DNA from 3 places in the Streptomyces sp. NPDC025806 genome. Region 3 is predicted to be linked to each of the others. Evidence: riboswitches for the same ligand, from Rfam matches in the RefSeq annotation. Region 3 holds a riboswitch; each other region holds the start of a gene.
What was found. A riboswitch is a leader RNA that binds a small molecule or an ion and turns the genes downstream of it on or off. The one in region 3 is predicted to bind cyclic di-AMP.
Positions count from the first base shown of each region.

Region 1 (2,255 bases), on a different contig from region 3:
TGCGAAACCGGCAGCCCTGGCGTCGGGGGGTTGCCGCCAGGACCGCCGGGGCTTCGGGAAGGTCAGAGACCGAGGCCCTTGTCGCGCAGCCAGGCGGCCGGGTCGATGCCGGTGGCCTGGCCGTCGGGGTGGACCTCGAGGTGGAGGTGGGCGCCCGTCACGTTGCCCGTCGCGCCGACGCGGCCGATGACATCGCCGGTGCTGACCTTCTGGCCGACGCTGACGTTCATCGAGGACTGGTGGCAGAACCACAGCTCGGTGCCGTCGTCGAGGGTGAGGACGGTGCGGTACCCGTAGGCGCCGGCCCAGCCCGCCTCGGTGACGGTGCCGGAGTGGATCGCGTAGATCGGCGTACCGGTGGAGGCCGCGAAGTCGAGGCCCGTGTGGTAGCCGGAGGACCACATGGAGCCGGGCTGCCCGAAGGTGCCGGTGATCGTGTACGAGGCGACGGGGAGCTTGTAGCTCTTGGCCAGCTTGGCGAGGCGCTCGGCCTCGGCCTTGCGCTTGGCCTCCTCCTCGGCCGCCTTCTTCTCGGCGGCGGCCTTGGCCTCGGCGGCCTTCTGCTGCTCGGCGGCCTCCTCGGCGGCCTTCTGCGCGGCGGCCTCCTCGGCCGCCTTGCGCTCGGCCTCCTCGGCGGCGGACTGCTGCGTCTCGGCCTGGGCCATGATGCGGGCCCGCAGCGCCTCGCCCGCGTCGGACTGTCCCTGCGCGCCGTCGGTCACCGTGGTGAGCGGGGCGGCCTGGGCGGCCGGCGAGGAGTCGGACGCGGAGTCGGCGGAGTCGTCCGAGCCCGATATGAGCGCGCCCACGCCCGGCAGCGACTTGGCCTCGGGCAGCGAGTCCTTGACCGCGGACAGGTCGGGCATGGAGAGCGAGACGGCGGGCTTGCCGCCCTGCGCGGTGGCGATGCCGCCGGCGCCGACGGCGGCGATCACGCCGACGCCGAGAACCGTGGAGCTGCGCGCGAGTCCACCCCGCTGACGGGCCACGCGGTGACGTCCGCGGACGGGTCGGACGGACTCCTCGGTGGGGTTCCACTCCTCCCAGTTCTCTCGCTCGACGCCGAAGTCGTCAGACGCTTCGGCGGAGCCGTAGGAGAACTCGGGGGCAGGACGGTTCGACGCCACGGGGGCGCTCTCCTTTCCTTCCTTCTCGCCTACCGGGTTAGCTGACGGGTTCGGAGCAGGAAGGTCTCCTACGGGCGTAGACGTACGCACATGCGTCGCTACAGTCCGATTCACCCCAAGTTGGTGGTTCCCCGGCTCCCTTGCGGGATTAAGCGCGTGCGCGCGGAGCCGACTCTTGTGACGGCTGGGACGACCGCGCTGCGTTATCGAACGTTAATAGACAGCCGACACGATTTCCAAGCCGTTCCCACTGATCGTTCACGTCTTTGGCCTGGACTTATCAGGGCACGAGCGGGCGGAATCGGGCGAGTTGACCCCCCGTCGGAGGACACGGATCCGCCACGAGTTTCTGACGCTGTATCAATTGTTATGCGCAGGGGTGCCGTTCGATCACCCCCCGTGATGTCGATCAAGGACGGCGCACGGCGAGCAGCGCCATGTCGTCCCGCGCGCCCCCTCCGGTGTGCTCGCGGACCTCCTCGGCGACCTCCGCGAGCAGTTCCTCGGGCCCGTCGAACTTCCGCCCCGACAGCCGGGCCGCCGGGTCGTAGAAGACGCCGTGCGCGTCGCGCGCCTCGGAGAGGCCGTCCGTGTAGAGCAACAGCGTGGCGCCGGCGGGGAACGCCTCCTCGGTGGCCCGGTCAGGCCAGGTGCCCAGCGCGCTCAGGCCGAGCGGCAGCGCGGCCTCCCCCGGACCGAGCGTCCGCAGCGTGCCGTCACCGTGCAGCAGGAGCGGCTCGGGGTGCCCGCGGTTGAGCACCCGCACCAGGTCGGAGCCGTACGGGAACTCGGCGAGCACCGCCGTCGTGAACCCTTCGAAGTCGTCGACGCCGCTGCGCCGGGTTCCCTCGCGGGCCAGGGCCCGCTCCAGGCGCCGGGCCACGTTCTCCAGGCTGCCCTCCTGCTCGGCGGCCTCGCGGAACGCGCCGATGACGACGGCCACCGCCGACACCGCGCCCATGCCCTTGCCCCGTACGTCGCCGACGACGACGCGCACCCCGTGCGGGGTGTCCTGCACCGCGTAGAGGTCGCCGCCGATGAACGCGCCCGCCTGCGCGGCCTCGTAGCGCACGGCGACGTCCAGGCCGCCGGTCCGGCCGGGCGGGGCGGGCAGGACGGCGCGCTGGG
Region 1 is NZ_JBVHMU010000020.1:114,903-117,157, reverse strand. Features, by position in the region: gene ACZ4E1_RS33990 (M23 family metallopeptidase) at 63-1,127, opposite strand; cyclic di-AMP (ydaO/yuaA leader) riboswitch at 1,139-1,292, opposite strand; gene ACZ4E1_RS33985 (PP2C family protein-serine/threonine phosphatase) at 1,537-2,255, opposite strand, start outside.
Region 1: another riboswitch for cyclic di-AMP. It lies ahead of ACZ4E1_RS33990 (M23 family metallopeptidase); the one in region 3 lies ahead of ACZ4E1_RS37810 (M23 family metallopeptidase).

Region 2 (2,255 bases), on a different contig from region 3:
CGCCGGTGTCGCCGGCAGCGCCATCGCGATCCCGCTGCTCGCCGCGTCCAACGCGAGCGCCGCCACCACCCAGGCCTGGGACCGGCTCGCCGAGTGCGAGAGCGGCGGCCAGTGGAGTCTCGACGCCGGTAACGGGTACTACGGCGGACTGCAGTTCTCGCAGGAGATGTGGGAGCAGTACGGCGGGCTCGACTTCGCGCCGAGCGCGGACCAGGCGAGCCGCTCGCAGCAGATATCCGTCGCCGAGAAGGTGCTCGACGACCAGGGGCCCGGCGCCTGGCCGAGCTGTTCCATCACGGCGGGCCTCTCCAAGAGCGACAGCTCGGCCGAGGTCGACCCGGGGGCGAGCACGCCGCCGCCGGTCCTCGGTGGTTCGTCGGGCGGGCTCCTCGGTGTCGGCGGGGACGCGAACACCGACGACGGAGAGAAGAATCACGACGACGGGGGTAATTCGGACATCCCGTCAGATGACGCCTCCGGTGATACCTCCGGTAACGCCAAGGGTGACGCGTCCGACGGCAAGGCGAGCGACGAGCCGAGCGACGGCGCCAGTGCCTCGCCCTCGGACGGCGCGACGTCGGACGAAGGTGACGCGAAGGGTGAATCGGACAAGTCCGGCTCCGACGCCTCCACTTCCCCGGACGAGTCGACGGGTCCCGGCAAGCCGGGCGCCTCTCCGTCCGCCTCCGACCCGGCCTCCGGGGACTCCGGCGCGGGCCGCCACCGGGGCGGCGCCGCCTCCGACGACACCGCCGACTCCCGTACCGGAGAGGGCCGTCACGCCTCCCGTGACGACCGGCGCGACGGCGACGCGTACACGGTGCGGGCCGGCGACAACCTGTGGGACATCGCCGACTCCCAGAACGTGGACGGCGGGTGGGCCGAGTTGTACCAGCTCAACAAGAAGGAGGTCGGCTCCGACCCGGACCTCATCCTTCCTGGTCAGAGTCTGGATCTTGGGCTCGAATCGGGCGAAAAGTAGCGGGAGTTCAGGGCGGGTTGCTGCCTGAATGTCCGATTTGGCGAAAGTGAGAGATGGGTCTCAAAGGGCCTGATCCGCTTTGAAAACCGCCGGATCGGCTGCGTACGGTCTGACCGCTCGCCACAGCGGGCCCCGACGGATGTCACGCCGAATCCTGCCAACCTCCGTACGGGAACAGTCGACGCGTCAGCGCCGTGGGCAGGAGCGGGGGACCCAAGGTAGGCGCCGTCCGGAAAGCGATAGTCCGGTACGGCTTGGGGTTAAGCCGCGCACTAGGTTGCGCGGCCGGGCACTCACTGGCCCGAACCCGACAGCTCACCTCGTAGGCGTCGGTGAGGGGATCTCTCCATGCTGTTCTCCAGCAAGGGCAAGCACCGCCGCCCGTCCAAGGCCGTCCGTGTCGCCACGCTCGCCGGTGTCACCGGTGCCGCCGTCGCCGTTCCGCTGATGGGTGCCACCGGCGCCTCCGCCGCCACCACCTCCGAGTGGGACGCCGTCGCCCAGTGCGAGTCCGGCGGCAACTGGTCGATCAACACCGGCAACGGCTACTACGGCGGCCTGCAGTTCTCCGCCTCCACGTGGGCCGCGTACGGCGGCACCGCTTACGCCTCCACCGCCGACCAGGCCTCCAAGGCGCAGCAGATAGCTGTCGCCGAGAAGGTCCTCGCCTCCCAGGGCAAGGGCGCCTGGCCGTCCTGCGGTGTCGGCCTGTCCGGCGCCTCGACGTCGAACCCGGCCCCGGCCCCCACCCAGCAGCAGACGCAGCCGCAGCCCGAGCGCAAGGTCGAGCAGCCGGCCAACCGCTCGCAGGAGCGCCAGGCCCCGAAGGCCGCGCCGAAGAAGACCGTCACCACGCCGACCGGCAAGAAGGTCGCCAAGGGTGACGGCGAGTACAAGGTCAAGAAGGGTGACTCCCTCAGCACGATCGCCGAGGCGCACCACACGACCTGGCAGAAGCTCTTCAAGCTGAACGACGACATCGTTCAGGACGCGGACCTGATCTACCCGGGTCAGCAGCTCCACCTGAAGTAAGCCGCGCCCCTTATATAGGGGAGCGCCCCCCGCACTCGGCATCGGCGGACGCCGAGTCGCCGGCCGCTCGTCATGTGGACCTCCTGCCCCGGCTTCCGGGGTGGGAGGTTCCGTGCGTTCACCGTCTGCCGCCCGGTGGGGGCTGGTCGCGCAGTTCCCCGCGCCCCTGAAATGCATGCCCTTCGGGCGCATTTCCCCGATCGAGGTGCGGGGTGCCTTTCATCTGGGGAAGGCGCGGCGA
Region 2 is NZ_JBVHMU010000019.1:98,593-100,847, forward strand. Features, by position in the region: gene ACZ4E1_RS33145 (transglycosylase family protein) at 1-982, shown strand, start outside; cyclic di-AMP (ydaO/yuaA leader) riboswitch at 1,163-1,326, shown strand; gene ACZ4E1_RS33150 (transglycosylase family protein) at 1,331-2,014, shown strand.
Region 2: another riboswitch for cyclic di-AMP. It lies ahead of ACZ4E1_RS33150 (transglycosylase family protein); the one in region 3 lies ahead of ACZ4E1_RS37810 (M23 family metallopeptidase).

Region 3 (2,255 bases):
CCGCGTACGGCCAGGTTCGCGTACTGGAACGTGTCCTCGGGGACCCGGTCGTCGAGGAGGACGGCGAGCCGGTCGGCCCAGCCCACGAAGCTGCCGTCGGGTCCGGGGTCCCCGACGCCTTCGGTGAAGCTGTCCCCCACCGCCACATAGGACCGAATCGTGCCGCCGCTGAGTGATCTCGATTCGTTTGCCACGACCACACATCCTTCACCCTGACCTGTGACCTACGCGACCGTAGCCAGGGGTTGACGAGTGGTGAGATACAGCACTCGGCGCCCGGGGAATATCCGGGCGCCGAGTGTGGATCACGCGTGGGGTCAGATGGAGACGCCGTGCGCGCGCAGGTACGCGACCGGGTCGACGTCCGAGCCGTAGTCCGGGGTGGTGCGGATCTCGAAGTGCAGGTGCGGGCCGGTCACGTTGCCGGTCGCGCCGGAGAGGCCGATCTGCGTGCCGGCGGAGACGGCCTGGCCGGCCGAGACGCCGAGCTGGGACAGGTGGGCGTACTGCGAGTAGTGGCCGTCGGCGTGCTGGATGACGACCTGGTTGCCGTACGCGCCGCCGTTGCCGGCGGAGACGACGGTGCCCGCAGCGATGGCCTTGATCGGGGTACCGGTGGGCACGACGAAGTCGGTGCCGGTGTGGTAGCCGCTGGACCACATGCTGCCGTTCTGGTGGTACGGCGTGCCCTCGGGCGCGTCGACCGGCTTCACGTAGGCGGCGGTGGAGGTGCTCGCCTGGGTGGCCGTGGTCTTCGCGGCGCCGCCGAGGGTGAGCTTCTCGCCGGGCTTGATCAGGCCGGCGTCGGAGCCGATCACGGACTTGTTGTCCGCGTAGAGCTTCTTCCAGCCGCCCTCGACGTTCTCCGCCTTGGCGATCTTGGAGAGCGTGTCGCCGGCCTTGACCGTGTAGGTCTGGGCGGTGGCGGCCTGCGCACCGGTGGCGCCGATCAGCGGCAGCGCGAGCGCGGCGCCACCGACGGTGACGACGGCGGCGGCGCGGCCGAGGCGGTGGGACTTCTGGCGGCGGTGCTTACCCTGTGCGGGCATGGCGGATTTCCTCTCCGTCGCCTGCGAGGTGAGCTGTCGGGTTCGGACGGGAGATGTCCGGCCGCGCCCTCGCCATTCCTGACAGGGACACGACTTCACCCCGAGCCGCTGTGGGGAATTCCCGGGCGGCGTTCTTGCCTGTGGGTCCCCCGCTCCTGCCGTCACGGGTCGTAGTGAGGAATCCGGCCGGCGGCAGGACTAGGCGTTCCGACCGGAATGAGCGTGACCGTAGGGCAGCAAGAAACGAAGCGACAAGTTCCGAATTCCCCCTGGCCTGCCTTTTCTTGATCGTTCACGCCTTTACTGTGTCACCCTGCGTCTACCTCGCCCGCTTTACCGGCGCCTTACCGTAAGGAATTCCCGGGAAAGCCGTCCGGAAGATCCACCACGGACCGTCACGGATATGACGCTGCTCACGCGACGGGTGACAACGTCCGTAAATCTATGGACAGTTAATGATGAATAGGCCAAAACGGACACATGGTTGCCCTCTGAATCCATGTCGTATCGTCGGGAGCGCGCCCGCCGGCGAGCAGCGCCGGTGACCCGACCGGGAGGAGCACCCGTGACGCAGCACGCCCCGTCCACCGAGCCCGAGCTGACCGGAGTGCGCAACTTCCGCGACGTGGGCGGCCTCCCCACCGTGGACGGCCGGCGCGTGCGCCCCGGCGTGCTCTTCCGCTCCGGTCACCTCGCCCACGCCACGGCCGAGGACGCGGCGTTCCTCTCCGGGCTCGGCCTGCACACGATCTTCGACTTCCGCAACGCGGCGGACCAGAAGCTGGAGGGCGCCGACGTCGCGCTGCCCGGCGTGCGCAATGTGAACCTGCCACTGTCGGACCCGGCGGACGGCTCCGAGTTCTGGAAGATGGTCCGCGACGGCGACATGGACCAGCTGCGCGCGCTGCTCTCCGGGGGCCGCGCCGCGGACCGCATGATCAATTCGTACCGGTCGATCATCACCGACCGCACCGCCGAGCACGGCCGCGTGCTGCGCGCCGTAGCCGAGGACAGCGTGCCCGCGCTGATGCACTGCGCGGCGGGCAAGGACCGCGCCGGACTGTCGATCGCCGTGACGCTGCTCGCGGTCGGCGTCGAGCGCGAGGCCATCGAGGCGGACTACCTGGAGTCGAACGCGAAGCACCGCCGCTACAAGGTGCACCGCAGCTCCACCTCCCCGGACGCCTACTCCCCCGAGGTCATGGA
Region 3 is NZ_JBVHMU010000031.1:15,538-17,792, forward strand. Features, by position in the region: gene ACZ4E1_RS37805 (SGNH/GDSL hydrolase family protein) at 1-194, opposite strand, end outside; gene ACZ4E1_RS37810 (M23 family metallopeptidase) at 318-1,049, opposite strand; cyclic di-AMP (ydaO/yuaA leader) riboswitch at 1,055-1,247, opposite strand; gene ACZ4E1_RS37815 (tyrosine-protein phosphatase) at 1,615-2,255, shown strand, end outside.